Regions from separate parts of the Paenibacillus sp. FSL R5-0749 genome, predicted to be linked through region 2. Evidence: riboswitches for the same ligand, from Rfam matches in the RefSeq annotation. Region 2 holds a riboswitch; each other region holds the start of a gene.
What was found. A riboswitch is a leader RNA that binds a small molecule or an ion and turns the genes downstream of it on or off. The one in region 2 is predicted to bind cyclic di-AMP.
Positions count from the first base shown of each region.

Region 1: it holds a riboswitch for cyclic di-AMP, as region 2 does, so the genes downstream of both, MKY85_RS07130 (hypothetical protein) here and MKY85_RS00150 (ubiquitin-like domain-containing protein) in region 2, are expected to answer to the same signal.
Region 3: it holds a riboswitch for cyclic di-AMP, as region 2 does, so the genes downstream of both, MKY85_RS17075 (3D domain-containing protein) here and MKY85_RS00150 (ubiquitin-like domain-containing protein) in region 2, are expected to answer to the same signal.
Region 4: it holds a riboswitch for cyclic di-AMP, as region 2 does, so the genes downstream of both, MKY85_RS10265 (C40 family peptidase) here and MKY85_RS00150 (ubiquitin-like domain-containing protein) in region 2, are expected to answer to the same signal.

Region 1 covers NZ_CP152005.1:1,634,482-1,637,597, reverse strand. The annotation lists gene MKY85_RS07135 (HAD family hydrolase) at 1-496, opposite strand, end outside; gene MKY85_RS07130 (hypothetical protein) at 833-1,231, opposite strand; cyclic di-AMP (ydaO/yuaA leader) riboswitch at 1,347-1,522, opposite strand; gene MKY85_RS07125 (glutathione peroxidase) at 1,894-2,373, shown strand; tRNA gene MKY85_RS07120 (tRNA-Leu) at 2,522-2,604, opposite strand; gene MKY85_RS07115 (urease accessory UreF family protein) at 3,048-3,116, shown strand, end outside.
Region 2 covers NZ_CP152005.1:31,901-35,016, forward strand. The annotation lists gene MKY85_RS00145 (TatD family hydrolase) at 1-746, shown strand, start outside; cyclic di-AMP (ydaO/yuaA leader) riboswitch at 988-1,241, shown strand; gene MKY85_RS00150 (ubiquitin-like domain-containing protein) at 1,513-2,697, shown strand; gene rnmV (ribonuclease M5) at 2,853-3,116, shown strand, end outside.
Region 3 covers NZ_CP152005.1:3,876,624-3,879,739, forward strand. The annotation lists gene MKY85_RS17070 (polysaccharide deacetylase family protein) at 12-806, shown strand; gene MKY85_RS17075 (3D domain-containing protein) at 914-1,585, opposite strand; cyclic di-AMP (ydaO/yuaA leader) riboswitch at 1,588-1,784, opposite strand; gene MKY85_RS17080 (amino acid ABC transporter ATP-binding protein) at 2,005-2,727, opposite strand; gene MKY85_RS17085 (ABC transporter substrate-binding protein/permease) at 2,714-3,116, opposite strand, start outside.
Region 4 covers NZ_CP152005.1:2,267,738-2,270,853, reverse strand. The annotation lists gene pelA (pectate lyase) at 1-891, opposite strand, end outside; cyclic di-AMP (ydaO/yuaA leader) riboswitch at 1,310-1,441, shown strand; gene MKY85_RS10265 (C40 family peptidase) at 1,447-1,911, shown strand; gene MKY85_RS10260 (carboxymuconolactone decarboxylase family protein) at 2,011-2,340, opposite strand; gene MKY85_RS10255 (hypothetical protein) at 2,482-2,700, opposite strand; gene MKY85_RS10250 (hypothetical protein) at 2,820-3,116, opposite strand, start outside.

The sequences.
Region 1 (3,116 bases), 1.6 Mb from region 2:
CCTCCGGTGCACAACCCGCCTGTTTCAGGGCTACAGCGTACAGCTCTGGATCTGGCTTGGACACCCCTTCTTCAGCCGAGCATGCCAGAACATCAACATACTTTCGCAGTCCGTAACTCTCCAGTCTTTCTTCCGTTCCAGGACTCTGATTGGCGATAATGCCAATGCGATAATACCGCGACAACTGCTGAAGAACGGAATCCGCTGAAGGAAAAGGTCGTTCAAGATCTTTTTTAAACTTCAGCTTGTCCTGAATCTGTTTCTGATGTCCTTCATCTTCAATGAATGTGCGAATTGCCACTCTCATGGGCCATTGTTCATATTTCTGATAACAGTTCGCGAACAGTTCACGTACCGCCTCAATCTTCACCGGATACCCCAAAGCACCGGCTTCGCGAACGAACTGTCCGATAATATCATCAACGGGGTCCCATTCATCCACTAGCGTATCTCCAACATCAAAAAACAACCACTTCAATCCACCCACATCCGGCACGCCAATTCCTCCTTGTAAGCCACAGGCAATCTAAAAGTTCGTGTTCAAAAAGTCTGGTTTTCAGTATCGAGAAGATGGAATGAAGCTAGAAATGGAGTAGCGGAGCGTAGGGAAAACTACGTGAGCAACGGACATTTCGGCTGAATTACATATTCGATGCTGATGATGCCGCTAGGCATCCTTCGTAATCAAAAGCGGACTTTTTGAACTACCTTTAACCTTTAAAACCATAAAAAAGAAGACTCACCATCATGCACGAGTCTCCTCAAATTTCCGTTTATCGATACATTCAATTATAACAGGCACCTTACACCTGAGCAATCTCAAGCTATGACATTACCCATTGAGGAGAAAGCCGACTTCCCCATTGAGTGAATATACAATCCGGTCTGCACCCATTCCCCGATAGATCCCCTTCGGATGGCTTTGCTCCGTAATGACGCATAGGGATTTCGATGTCCACGATCGACAGATCTGTAAATAACGACAGGTCAGATTCAGACTGTTCTCGAAAATAAACACGTTGCCAACGCTTGCCTGCGGCAAAAACCATTTTTGAGCTGCAGCCGTATTCATGCGAATGACATGTTCTACTCCGATTCTACGGAGTCTGCGCTCTTCCCCTGCACTGTTGGTTAGAACGGCAAACGGCATTTTTTTGTACATCAGCAATTTGATAAATTTGCGTCCTGCTTCATTAGGAGCAGTCACTAAGATCATCTCATTATCCATCATTCGTTCCTCCCTTGGCGTGAAAAGACAACAAAAAAGAAGCGTGGGGGACCAAGGCCTCCCGAACGCTTCTTAAAGAATCCATGGCGAAATCGCCATGAACCAGCGTACGGCTTGTTGCCTCTCCCTTTAACGCTTACGAGGTTAGCTGACGGATTCGGGCGCGAGAGTCGCCCTATTTCCGGCTGTCACCGGAAAATTCACCCCATGAATGCCTACTGTCCTGGACAGCGCATTCCGTTGGTTCCCCCGTTTCCCACTCATGAATGAATGGAAACTCAGCGATTAAAACATCGTTCGTATATCTTAAGTTAAGATTGAGCGATATTATCGTTTGTTTCGTTTTTCAGGTACAATTTAGTTTTAAATTGAAATTACGATATGAATCATACACCCGTGCCATGGCGGTGTAAAGTCCGGACAGATCACCGAATCGGCAGATTTTCGCCATTATTCATATATAATAACGCTTACAATACGGTTATACGCTATCCACCTCGTCAAGGCTATCTAATTCTCACTCTGGCGTAAATCACTTCGCAATTCATTCACGCATTCTGCACAACTTGCCAGTTTTGATTCTTTTAACACCATATTAGTTTTGCATTATTTAATTGTAACCAATATAATGAAAGGTATCAGATGATATCATGGAGGCGATTGAGATGACAGTCTACGATTACAAAGTGAATACCCTTCGCGGTCAAGAAGTTGAAATGTCCGACTACCGTGATAAAGTGTTACTGATTGTGAATACGGCAAGCTCATGCGGACTTACACCTCAATTCAAAGGTCTGCAAGAACTGCAAGACAAGTTCCAGGATGCGCCATTTGAAGTCCTTGGATTTCCAAGCAACCAGTTTGCCCAGGAAAAAGGTTCTTCCGACGATATCGCGGAGTTCTGTCAGATGAATTATGGCGTGAGCTTCCCTATGTTTGAGAAAATTGATGTGAATGGCTCAAGTGCTCACCCGCTCTTCCAACACCTTAGCAAAGAAGCACCCGGCCTGCTCGGCTCCAAAGCAATCAAATGGAATTTCACCAAATTCCTTGTGGATCAGAACGGACAGGTAGTTAAACGTTATGCTCCCAAAACAACACCTGACAAGATTGAAGAAGATATCAAGAACTTGCTGCAAAAATAGTACATCGGCCACCCTTTGCCGGAAGGTAGAGCACCCTTACCCCCGGTAATGGATGGCCTTTTTTTCAACTTCTGGTACCAGACTGTTCAAAAAGGCAAAAAAAGAAGCTTTCCATTAATGGAAAGCTTCTTCTTCATCGTTCATATGATGCGGTCGAGAGGACTCGAACCTCCACGGGCATACGCCCACTACCCCCTCAAGATAGCGTGTCTGCCATTCCACCACGACCGCATGTCGTAAATAATCGGCAACAGAATTGATTATACAGGGTTCAGAAATAAAAGTAAAGCATTTTTTAAACCTTCTTTTTTAGCTAGGCATTTTCCTCAAAAAACGCATATTCTCGTCATGTTTACCCATGAACTGCATATTATTAGATTTGATCCCCTCTTTTTCGGTAAGAGCCGATCTTGTTGATTCATTTATATATAGTCCTTCCTTATATATATTCCTCCCTGCACTTCGTCACATAAATAACATAATAAGTTATATAAAATGACACAAATATTAAATAACAGAATCTATTCATTAAATTCAACGGATACTATTGACAAAAAGCGGACGTTTATGGGATGATAACTATCATATAATTCGGATTTTCAAACATAAAGTTAACAAAAAGGAATATAAATGTCATCTAACATGACATTTAACGAACACAGGAGGCGAATGATGTGAACCGTGGGAATAAGCTGCTCGATTATGTCAAACTGCTTGATTCCTCTATTCAGGTTGGAGGGTTT
Region 2 (3,116 bases):
ATCTGGATGCACCACAATTCGACGAGGACCGCGAGGACATGATTCAGCGTGCTGTGGATGCAGGAGTTGGTCGCATGATCAACATTGGCTTTAACCGGGAGACAATTCCAACCACAATGAAACTCGCTGAAACGTATGACTTTATATATGCAGCTGTAGGTTGGCATCCCGTAGATGCGATCACAATGCAGGAAGGGGATTTGGAGTGGATTGCATCTTTATGCAAGCATGAAAAAGTGGTGGCAATCGGTGAGATTGGATTGGATTATCACTGGGATACTTCACCGAAGGAAATACAGCATCGCGTATTACGACAACAAATTGCCTTGGCGCGTGAAGTGAACATGCCGATTGTCATCCATAATCGGGATGCACATGAGGATATCATAAGAATTTTGCGTGAAGAGAAGGCGAGTGAAGTTGGTGGTGTGATGCATTCGTTCTCTGGCAGCTGGGAAACAGCAAAAAGTTGTCTCGATATGGGTTTCCATCTCTCCTTCGGAGGACCGATTACATTCAAAAACGCAAAGCAACCCAAAGAGGTGCTAGCGAAGGTTCCGATGGACCGATTTTTCATTGAAACCGATGCTCCGTATTTGACACCTCACCCTTATCGCGGGAAACGAAATGAGACAGCGCATGTACGTCTGGTTGCAGAGGCAGCTGCGGAAATTAAAGGCATTTCGGTGGAGGAAATTGCTGCAATAACCACCAAAAATGCCATGGAACGATTTGGAATTCGTTAAAAAAACGAGCAAATGAGGTGAAAAAGGCAGGTAAGCGGAGTTAATTTGCCCTTTGATCCAAATAAATCAAGAATATTACAATATTTTAACCAAATATTCAGAAAAACGTACTTGATCAACGCTTTACAACATGCATCAAAACAGGATATCATCTTTTCAGTGAATTGTTGTGCGGAAAATTGGACAGATGTTCGGGGGATGAACAAAGGGACACTTTCCGATGAAACAACATTACTTTCATGAATCAGTCTCGCTGAGTCTCCGTTAACGGAGAGCGGGGGAACCAATAGGGCTTAAACATCGGTGTATTTGGCCGATGCGCAACGTTCGCTGACCCAAAAGCAGCGAAGGGAACTGCGAAGCCGTATTTGATTTCTTCTTTGGGTCTCGGGGTGAATTCAAGGGCGTCCGCCATGAGCGGGTGACCCAAGATAGGGCGGCTCTCTTTCGCCCGAACCCGACAGCTAACCTCGCAAGCGGAAAAAGAGAGGCAACCTCGTGCATGAATTTCCGATATTCAAAATCATTCGGAAGCCACGAAAGAGTTCCTCTTACACTCTTTCTTTGGCTTTTTTGTTTTTGAATAAAAGAAATGTTGTCATCATACGGTAGGTATTCAGGAGGATGACATCATGTTGCGAAGATTGATTCATGGTGCAGAACCGATCAGTTGGTCCGATCTGTGTTCTGTAGAAAATTTGGTATAGTCACGTCAAAGACATCATGCGTTACTTTAGACGGCGAGGCTATGAAGGAGGACGGAGAAGTGGGCACATTCCAACCAGAAGAGACCCATGAGTCACGATCATCCAGTAAGTCTTTCGCGTTGCGGTGGAAGCATGAGAACATGCGTCAAATGGCATTGATCGCGATTTTCTCAATTGCGCTTACAATCATGATCTTGTTAGTCGTTTACGGTCAGGCCGGGAAACAAATTTCACTGGTTATTGATGGCAAAGCTCAGGTGGTAGAGACTCGTACAGGAATGCTTCAGGAAATGCTGGAGGAGCAGTCGATCACAGTCAGCCCTCACGACAAGGTATCCATGTCCATGAACGGGGCGATTACAGATGGAGACCGAATCGTTATTGAGCGGGCCGTTCCAGTTAACATTACGGCAGACGGAGACACCAAGACTCTGTATACAACGGATTCATCCGTAGAAGATGCAATTCAAAAATCAGGTATTCAAGTTGAAAGTAATGATAAGGTGTATCCGGCGCTTGGAACTGCGATCAAAGCAGATATGAAGATCCGTGTAGTGCGCGTAACAAAGCGTACAGTGGATGTAGAACAACCAATCGCTTACAAAGTAATTAAAACGGCTGACCCTAGCTTGTACAAAGGGGATAACCGTGTCGTTGTGAACGGCAAAGAAGGCACACTTGTACAGCACATCGAAAAGGTATTTCAGGATGGAGAATTGGTCTCCAAAAAAATGGTCGGCAAATCTGTCGCGAATAATCGTGTAGATAAAGTGATTGCTGTCGGCACCAAAGCAAAACCTGTTGTGAAAAAACCAGAGATTCAGACCGTATCAGCTCAAACTTCAACAACGAAGAAGGCTACAACAACGAACTCGAAGAAAACATCTGCCTCGGGCAGCAAAGTGATTACCGTATCCGGGACTTCTTTTAAATATTCCAAAGTACTTAAGAATGTATCCATGACTGCCTACTCTTCCGAAGAGCCTGGCATTGGAACCAAAACAGCTTCCGGTACTCGTGTAACGGAAGGGCGCACCATCGCGGTTGATCCCAAAGTCATTCCAATTGGCTGGTGGGTATATATCGAAGGTCTGGGATTCCGTCGTGCGGAAGATACAGGCGGTGCCATTAAAGGCAACAAAATTGACGTATATTATGACAGTGTGAAGCATGCCCTGAATTTTGGACGCAAGAAAGGCAAGACGGTCTACGTGATCGGTCCGGTGAAGCCGGAAGCGAACTAAAATCGTTTTACTTTGAAATGGGAATGCTATAAAATAGTTGCATGAATGATTCATGCGGAATATGCGGCGGAGGGGTCTGAATTCAGTCTCCCCCGCCGTTTGGCAGAGAAGAGGATATTCCTCTTCTTTTTGCGTTAGAAAGGAAGAAATGGAACATGATAAAAGAAGTCATTGTGGTGGAAGGCCGTGATGATACGGTAGCCATCCGTCGGGCTGTGGAAGCCGATACCATAGAAACAGGTGGATCAGCCATCAACCAACGCATTCTGAAGCGGATTGCGCTTGCTCAGGAGAGACGGGGAGTCATTGTACTGACAGATCCGGATCATGCCGGCGAACGCATTCGTAAAATCATTGCGAATAAGGTGCCTGGTTGCAAACATGCTTTCATTCCGGAAGCCGATGCCACACGCAAAGGG
Region 3 (3,116 bases), 2.9 Mb from region 2:
AGGCTGTTATTATGCGCGTACGCCTCATTATGCTGATGGTTATCGTTGTTTTTCTCGGAGGATATCAAGCACCACCAGCTTCATCACGGGATGCTTCAGACCCGCCAAGTGAATCGGTATCCAATACTGATTCCGTGGAAGAAGAACAATTAACATTGGGACAGTTACGTCAGAAATATGCCGATACGTTCAAAACTAATGGTCCTTCAACTAAACAGGTTGCGTTAACATTTGATGATGTGCCCGATCCACGGTTTACTCCGCAGGTGTTGGATCTGTTGAAAAAGTATAAAGTCAGAGCTACGTTTTTCATCGTTGGTAGTCGTGCTGAGAAGCACCCCGATTTGGTAAAAAGGATTGTTAAGGAAGGGCACATCGTTGGCAATCACAGCTACAATCATCCGGAGTTCAGTAAGCTGTCGATGAATGCCTTCCGCAAACAAATTTTACATACCGGGGATATCATTCGCCATTTGGCGGGATATACGCCCAAGATGATTCGACCTCCGTATGGAGACATTAATGAAGAACAGCTGCAATGGGCTGCCAGACAACATTATAGTATTGTGAACTGGAACGTTGACTCTCTGGACTGGAAAGGTCTTTCCAAGGAAAAGGTAAAAGATAACATCCTGTCTGCTGTAAAACCTGGCTCCATCGTTCTACAACATGCAGGAGGCGGAGTTGGATCGAATCTGAATGGTACGATTGAGGCTTTGCCTGAAATTATTGAGGAACTGCGTAACCGGGGATATGAACTGGTCACCTTGGACGAAATGCTGGGATTACCGAAGGCGAAAGAATAGAATAACCGTGTTAGGTAATCAAGGAAATATTAAAAGGGTGCTGTTCAATCGCAAGTTAGCGACTGGCAGACACCCTGTTTGAATTCAGTTTAAATGAAATTTACGCTCTACTTCAGAATGTACAACTCGATATCCTGAAAACCAAATGTGCTTACCGACTGTTTGCTACCAGGGATAAAGATATCAATCCGGTGACCCTTGATTGCACCGCCCACATCACGTGCTGTAGCCACAAAAGCCTGTTTTGGCAAGCCTGGATGGCTGTGACCCGTTACCAGTACTTTGGTTCCAAGTGGAATGACACTAGGATCTACTGCAATCGTACCCAGTTCAAGGTCATTTCCGAAATAATCGACGGCACCCCATCCTCCATTTTCAGACGGATCTGCAGAGTATGCTGTTGCTTTCACGTTCACAGTTTTACTGTAATCGAATGTTTTACCCCACGCTTGAACCACTTTGTTATCAGTGTTAACGTCCAAGCTTGCTGTCGTAACCGTTTTGGCTTGGGTCTTGCTCTCCGTCGCCGCGGCAGCTACATTGTTTGCCTTACCGGGAATCGTAATTTTCAAACCACCATAAATGTTGTAAGGCGAAATGTCATTGTTTGCTTTAACTAACGTGTTCATTGATACTCCGTATTGTTTCGATAAGGTGTAGAAGGTATCCCCCTCTTTGGCCACATGAACTGAATCGGCGTGAGCCGGAACGGCTTGAATGAGCATTGCTGTTGTCATTAATGCTACTGCTGTTTTGGCTATACGTTTCTTGTTAATCATGGTCTTCCTCCCTCATTGTGCCTGCGAAGTTAGTTGTCGGATTCGGATGAGGAGCCCACCCTATAGGTCCATCATTACATTTGAAACGATATGTACCCCTAATTCACCCCAAGCAGTGTGCTGTAGATCTTCCCCCTGCACTATCTGCATCGTTACATCCCCCGCACTCCCTGTCCGGAAGTTTCGGCAGAGTTCAATATATCACAATTTTGTAACCTGAACTTGTAGTAATTCTTACCAAACGGATTCAACATGTATAAGCACGTGTAAGAATATTGAATACACTAAAAGTGTTGGGCCAGATATCCGCTATATATTTGGTAACAGAATAGTTACTTTTTGAATCCCATATGTAATTATTTTCAACAAAAAAATAGCGTTACCGACTCGAAGTCAGTAACGCTATTTAATCAATTCATTTAGAGTACTTTCGCAAGGAAGTCACGTGTACGTGAATTTTTCGGTGCTCCAAACACCTCATCAGGTGTTCCCTCTTCCACAATAACCCCGCCATCCATGAACAGGATCCGGTCTCCAACTTCACGTGCAAACCCCATCTCATGCGTGACGATGACCATGGTCATCCCGCCTTCTGCAAGACGTTTCATGACATCCAGTACCTCACCGACCATCTCAGGGTCCAATGCCGATGTAGGCTCGTCAAACAGCATGACATGCGGCTGCATGGCCAGTGCTCTAGCAATGGCGATCCGCTGCTTCTGTCCACCGGACAGCTGATTCGGGAATACATCTTTTTTATCGTACAAGCCCACGGTGTTAAGCAGATCAGCAGCAATTTTTTCCGCTTCCAGCGTGGATTGTTTCTTTACTTTGATCGGAGCAATTGTGATGTTTTGTTCTACCGTTTTGTGTGGGAACAGGTTGAAATGTTGAAACACCATACCCATTTTCTCACGAGTTGCGTTAATGTTGTGCTTGGGGTCTGTGATTGACACGCCTTCAAAATCAATCTCTCCCGAGGTAGGTTGTTCCAGCAGGTTCAGACAACGCAAGAATGTACTTTTCCCCGAACCGGAAGGACCGATGACCACGACAACCTCACCTTTGCCAATCGTCACGTTAATGCCCTTAAGCACATCGTTATTTCCATAAGATTTGTGTAATTGTCTAACGTCTATCACTTGCACTCAACTTCCTTTCCAGTCGTCCCAGCAGCTTGGACAAAATGAACGTCATTACAAAGTAGATGGCTGCTGCAATCAAAAATGGACTCAAGCCTTGGTACGTAATATTTTTGACCACACTTGCCTGATACATAATGTCCACCATACCGATAACGGAGATAATGGAGGATTCTTTGATGATGGTTATGAATTCATTACCGATCGCCGGTAATACAGCTTTGAAGGCTTGCGGTAAAATAATATAACGCATTGCTGCCCCTCTACCCATTCCCAGGGAACGAGCTGCTTCCAACTGACCCCGATCCACACCTTGAATACCTGCACGGAAAATCTCTGCCAGATAAGCACCACTATTAATTGAAAGTGTAATGATACCTGCCTGAAGT
Region 4 (3,116 bases), 2.2 Mb from region 2:
GTATTTAACTACCCCGTCTCGTCCAATGAAAATGGGTCTATCCGTTCCTATTTCATAGAAGCGTGCCCAGATCGGTGCTGCTTTGGAATCAGCGATAATCTTGCTATCACCATTTGCCCTTTCATACTTGTAACCCGTAATTTTCACCTTGTTAAACCAGTCCTCTGCTCCTTTAATGGATGCGGTAATTTTAGCGGTAGCAGGCCTTGTTTTCAGAAATTTAACAATCGTTACACTCTCTCCAGCTGTCAGCGATGGTACTTCGTAGATTCTTGCGCTCGCTGGTTTAAGGGAACTGGAATCATGTTGTTGTCCCCATGCTGTAAGCTTCTCGCCTGAGACGACCTGAGTATTCAGAATCGCCCCCACACCTTTGGCAACTGAATTTTTACTGCGATTAGCAAGTGTACTGTCGATAAATGAGAAATCACCTTTGCGTGTTGCTACTTCATCGAGCATGATCATTACATTAATCATTGCATCATCATTGTAGGTAATATGCTTGTGATATCCAGAGCTTTGGTAGACTTGTGGCCATCCGCCGTTTGAATACTGCATATTGATCAAAAAGTTGATTCCTTTGATTGCAGCTGTGGAGTAGCGTGGATCATTCGTCTTTTTAAATTCCTTCGCCAATCTTCTAATTTCTGAATATGTAGCCTTGTTGTCAATCGTGGACTTCGCCCACTCTCCACTTGTTTGTTTATAATCTTTTCTCCAACCTCCATCCGGCAGTTGGTTCTTCAAAATATCTGAAATACTCGCTGTAGTACCCGATGCATCAGCAGCAGATACCGTCCCTACAGGGAGAACTGCAATTCCAACTGTTGAGAACACCATGGCGCATGCCAGGACAAAAGTAACTATTTTCTTTGCTTTCAAATGTAACACTCTCCCATGTTCATTGTAATAACATCCACAATTCTACCTTACCTATAACGCCCGTCCTTAAACCTCCTTAATTTAAATATATAACATAATAAAATCCATTTTTATCCAATATGTGGATTGGATAATCAGATGATATGCAAAAAATCAATTTTTGTCAATATATGCAACTTAATGAATATAATCTCTTAAATTCTACATAACGGATAGTCCTTTTAACTCATGACAAACTTATTTATTTATCCAATTTCGTCTCAAACGAATCAATAATGACGTTTTTGTCATCAATGATACCCAAACTTGACGCCTTCTTTCATATAAAATCGTTAATTCCGCTAACATTGAGGTATTACGAAGGGGTTTAAAAGGGTTTGACAATTACGCATTTATGCAATATAGTTTCAAATAGTTACAAAAACTTAATTATTCATTGCCGAGTTTCAGGTTTGAAAACGGGGGAACCATTTTGGGTGAATTATTCTTATACATAGGAAATATAGGGAACCTTCTACCGAACCCTTAGCTAACTCCGTAGGCATCGAAGGGAGAACATTGATTTTGAAAAAACTGATTATCTCCATTTTTGGAGCGGCTGTACTATTTACATCCGGGGCAACAAGCACAGAGGCAAGCAGTATTAACTCCGTAGTGAACAACATGACAGGTATTCCTTACAAGTGGGGTGGCACGACTCTGGCCGGGTTCGACTGTTCCGGGTTTATGAGATATATTTTCAATAAATACAGCATTGAATTGCCACGTACTTCGCAACAGCAAGCCAAAGCAGGTACTCCAGTAGCCAAGAGCAATGTTCGGACAGGTGATCTGGTGTTCTTTAACACAACAGGCAAAGGCATTTCACATACAGGTGTTTATATCGGCGGCGGACAATTTGCACATGCATCCAGCAGCAAAGGGGTAAGCATCACCAAAATGAGCAATCCTTATTTCAATGATCGTTACGTAACAGCACGTCGGGTAACTGGACAGTTTATGTACGATAAAATGTTAGGGAAAATGTAGGGATAATATCAAAGAGGAGGCTCCGGATCAACCGGAACCTCCTCTTTTGTTTGATTTCCTCTTTAGGAGGACAGTCCTTGGACTACCTCCATCTTACACTTAATGCAGCGCCTTCTGCACTCGCATCGCGCCCTGGGACAGGGCATGTCCGCCTCCTACAGCTCCGGCCACAGCAACGGTCTCCATAATCTCCTGATCTGTAGCGCCCTTGGCACGTGCTTCTTCTACATGATAGAAGGTACATACCTCATTGTTGGCGAACAAGCCAATACCAAGCGCGATGAGCTGTTTGGTCTTCGCATCAATCGCCCCAGGTTGGAAGCATTCTCCGGTAAACTCATGATACGACTTCACCACACCTGGCAGCACATCACTTAATGCTCCAATCTGATCCTTGTAGGCATGAACTTTATCATTCATCAATGTCATGTCTTGCAGCACACCCTCTCGGCTATAGTTACAGAATTTCTTCACTGTACCTATCTTCTCTCCCGAGTGAGTCAATTATGCCAAGAAATCATGGTAATTCCAAACATTTGTACGCTCATACTTCTGACATAATGATCGTTGTTACTCACCAAGTGGACTTTGCCGGGGTTCGCTGAACAACTGATAGCGGTAACCACGATCCAACTTGACGACACGTCGATTTTGACGACGGATAAGTACCTGCTCGCCATCCCAGGCAACGACAATCCCGGTTACATCGTTCGATTCCAGCTCGTCCCGTACTACTCTGACTTTCTCACCTGACAGACGCAGGGCGTCCAATTCTGTATCACTAATCATGTTCATGGCTCCTATATTCCAAATTTATTTACAAAAAGAGACCTAAATGAAAAGTCATTTAGGTCTCACGTGACTGTATTGGACTGTCATGTCATTCGAAATTATGTCCCGACTGAAAGTTACCGCTGCGCGTGCTCTTTGCTGTCGTTCTTCTCGAACCAAAAATCAAGCACTTTGGCGGACATCACACGTTCTTCAAGGTACTCCACTTGATGCGGTGTAAATTGTTCTTTCCAAGAGAAGGACAACTCTTCGCATAAGCCTACAATCGTCAGTAATTCTGACCAGGCAACATAGCGTTTGTACCAGAAAAATTGAGGATGTTCAATCATATAGGGATAAAGGTCATCGAATTCCGTATGTTTACAATCCAGGGCACGTTCAAAATGAACTTTCGATTCCGCCAGCTTATCATT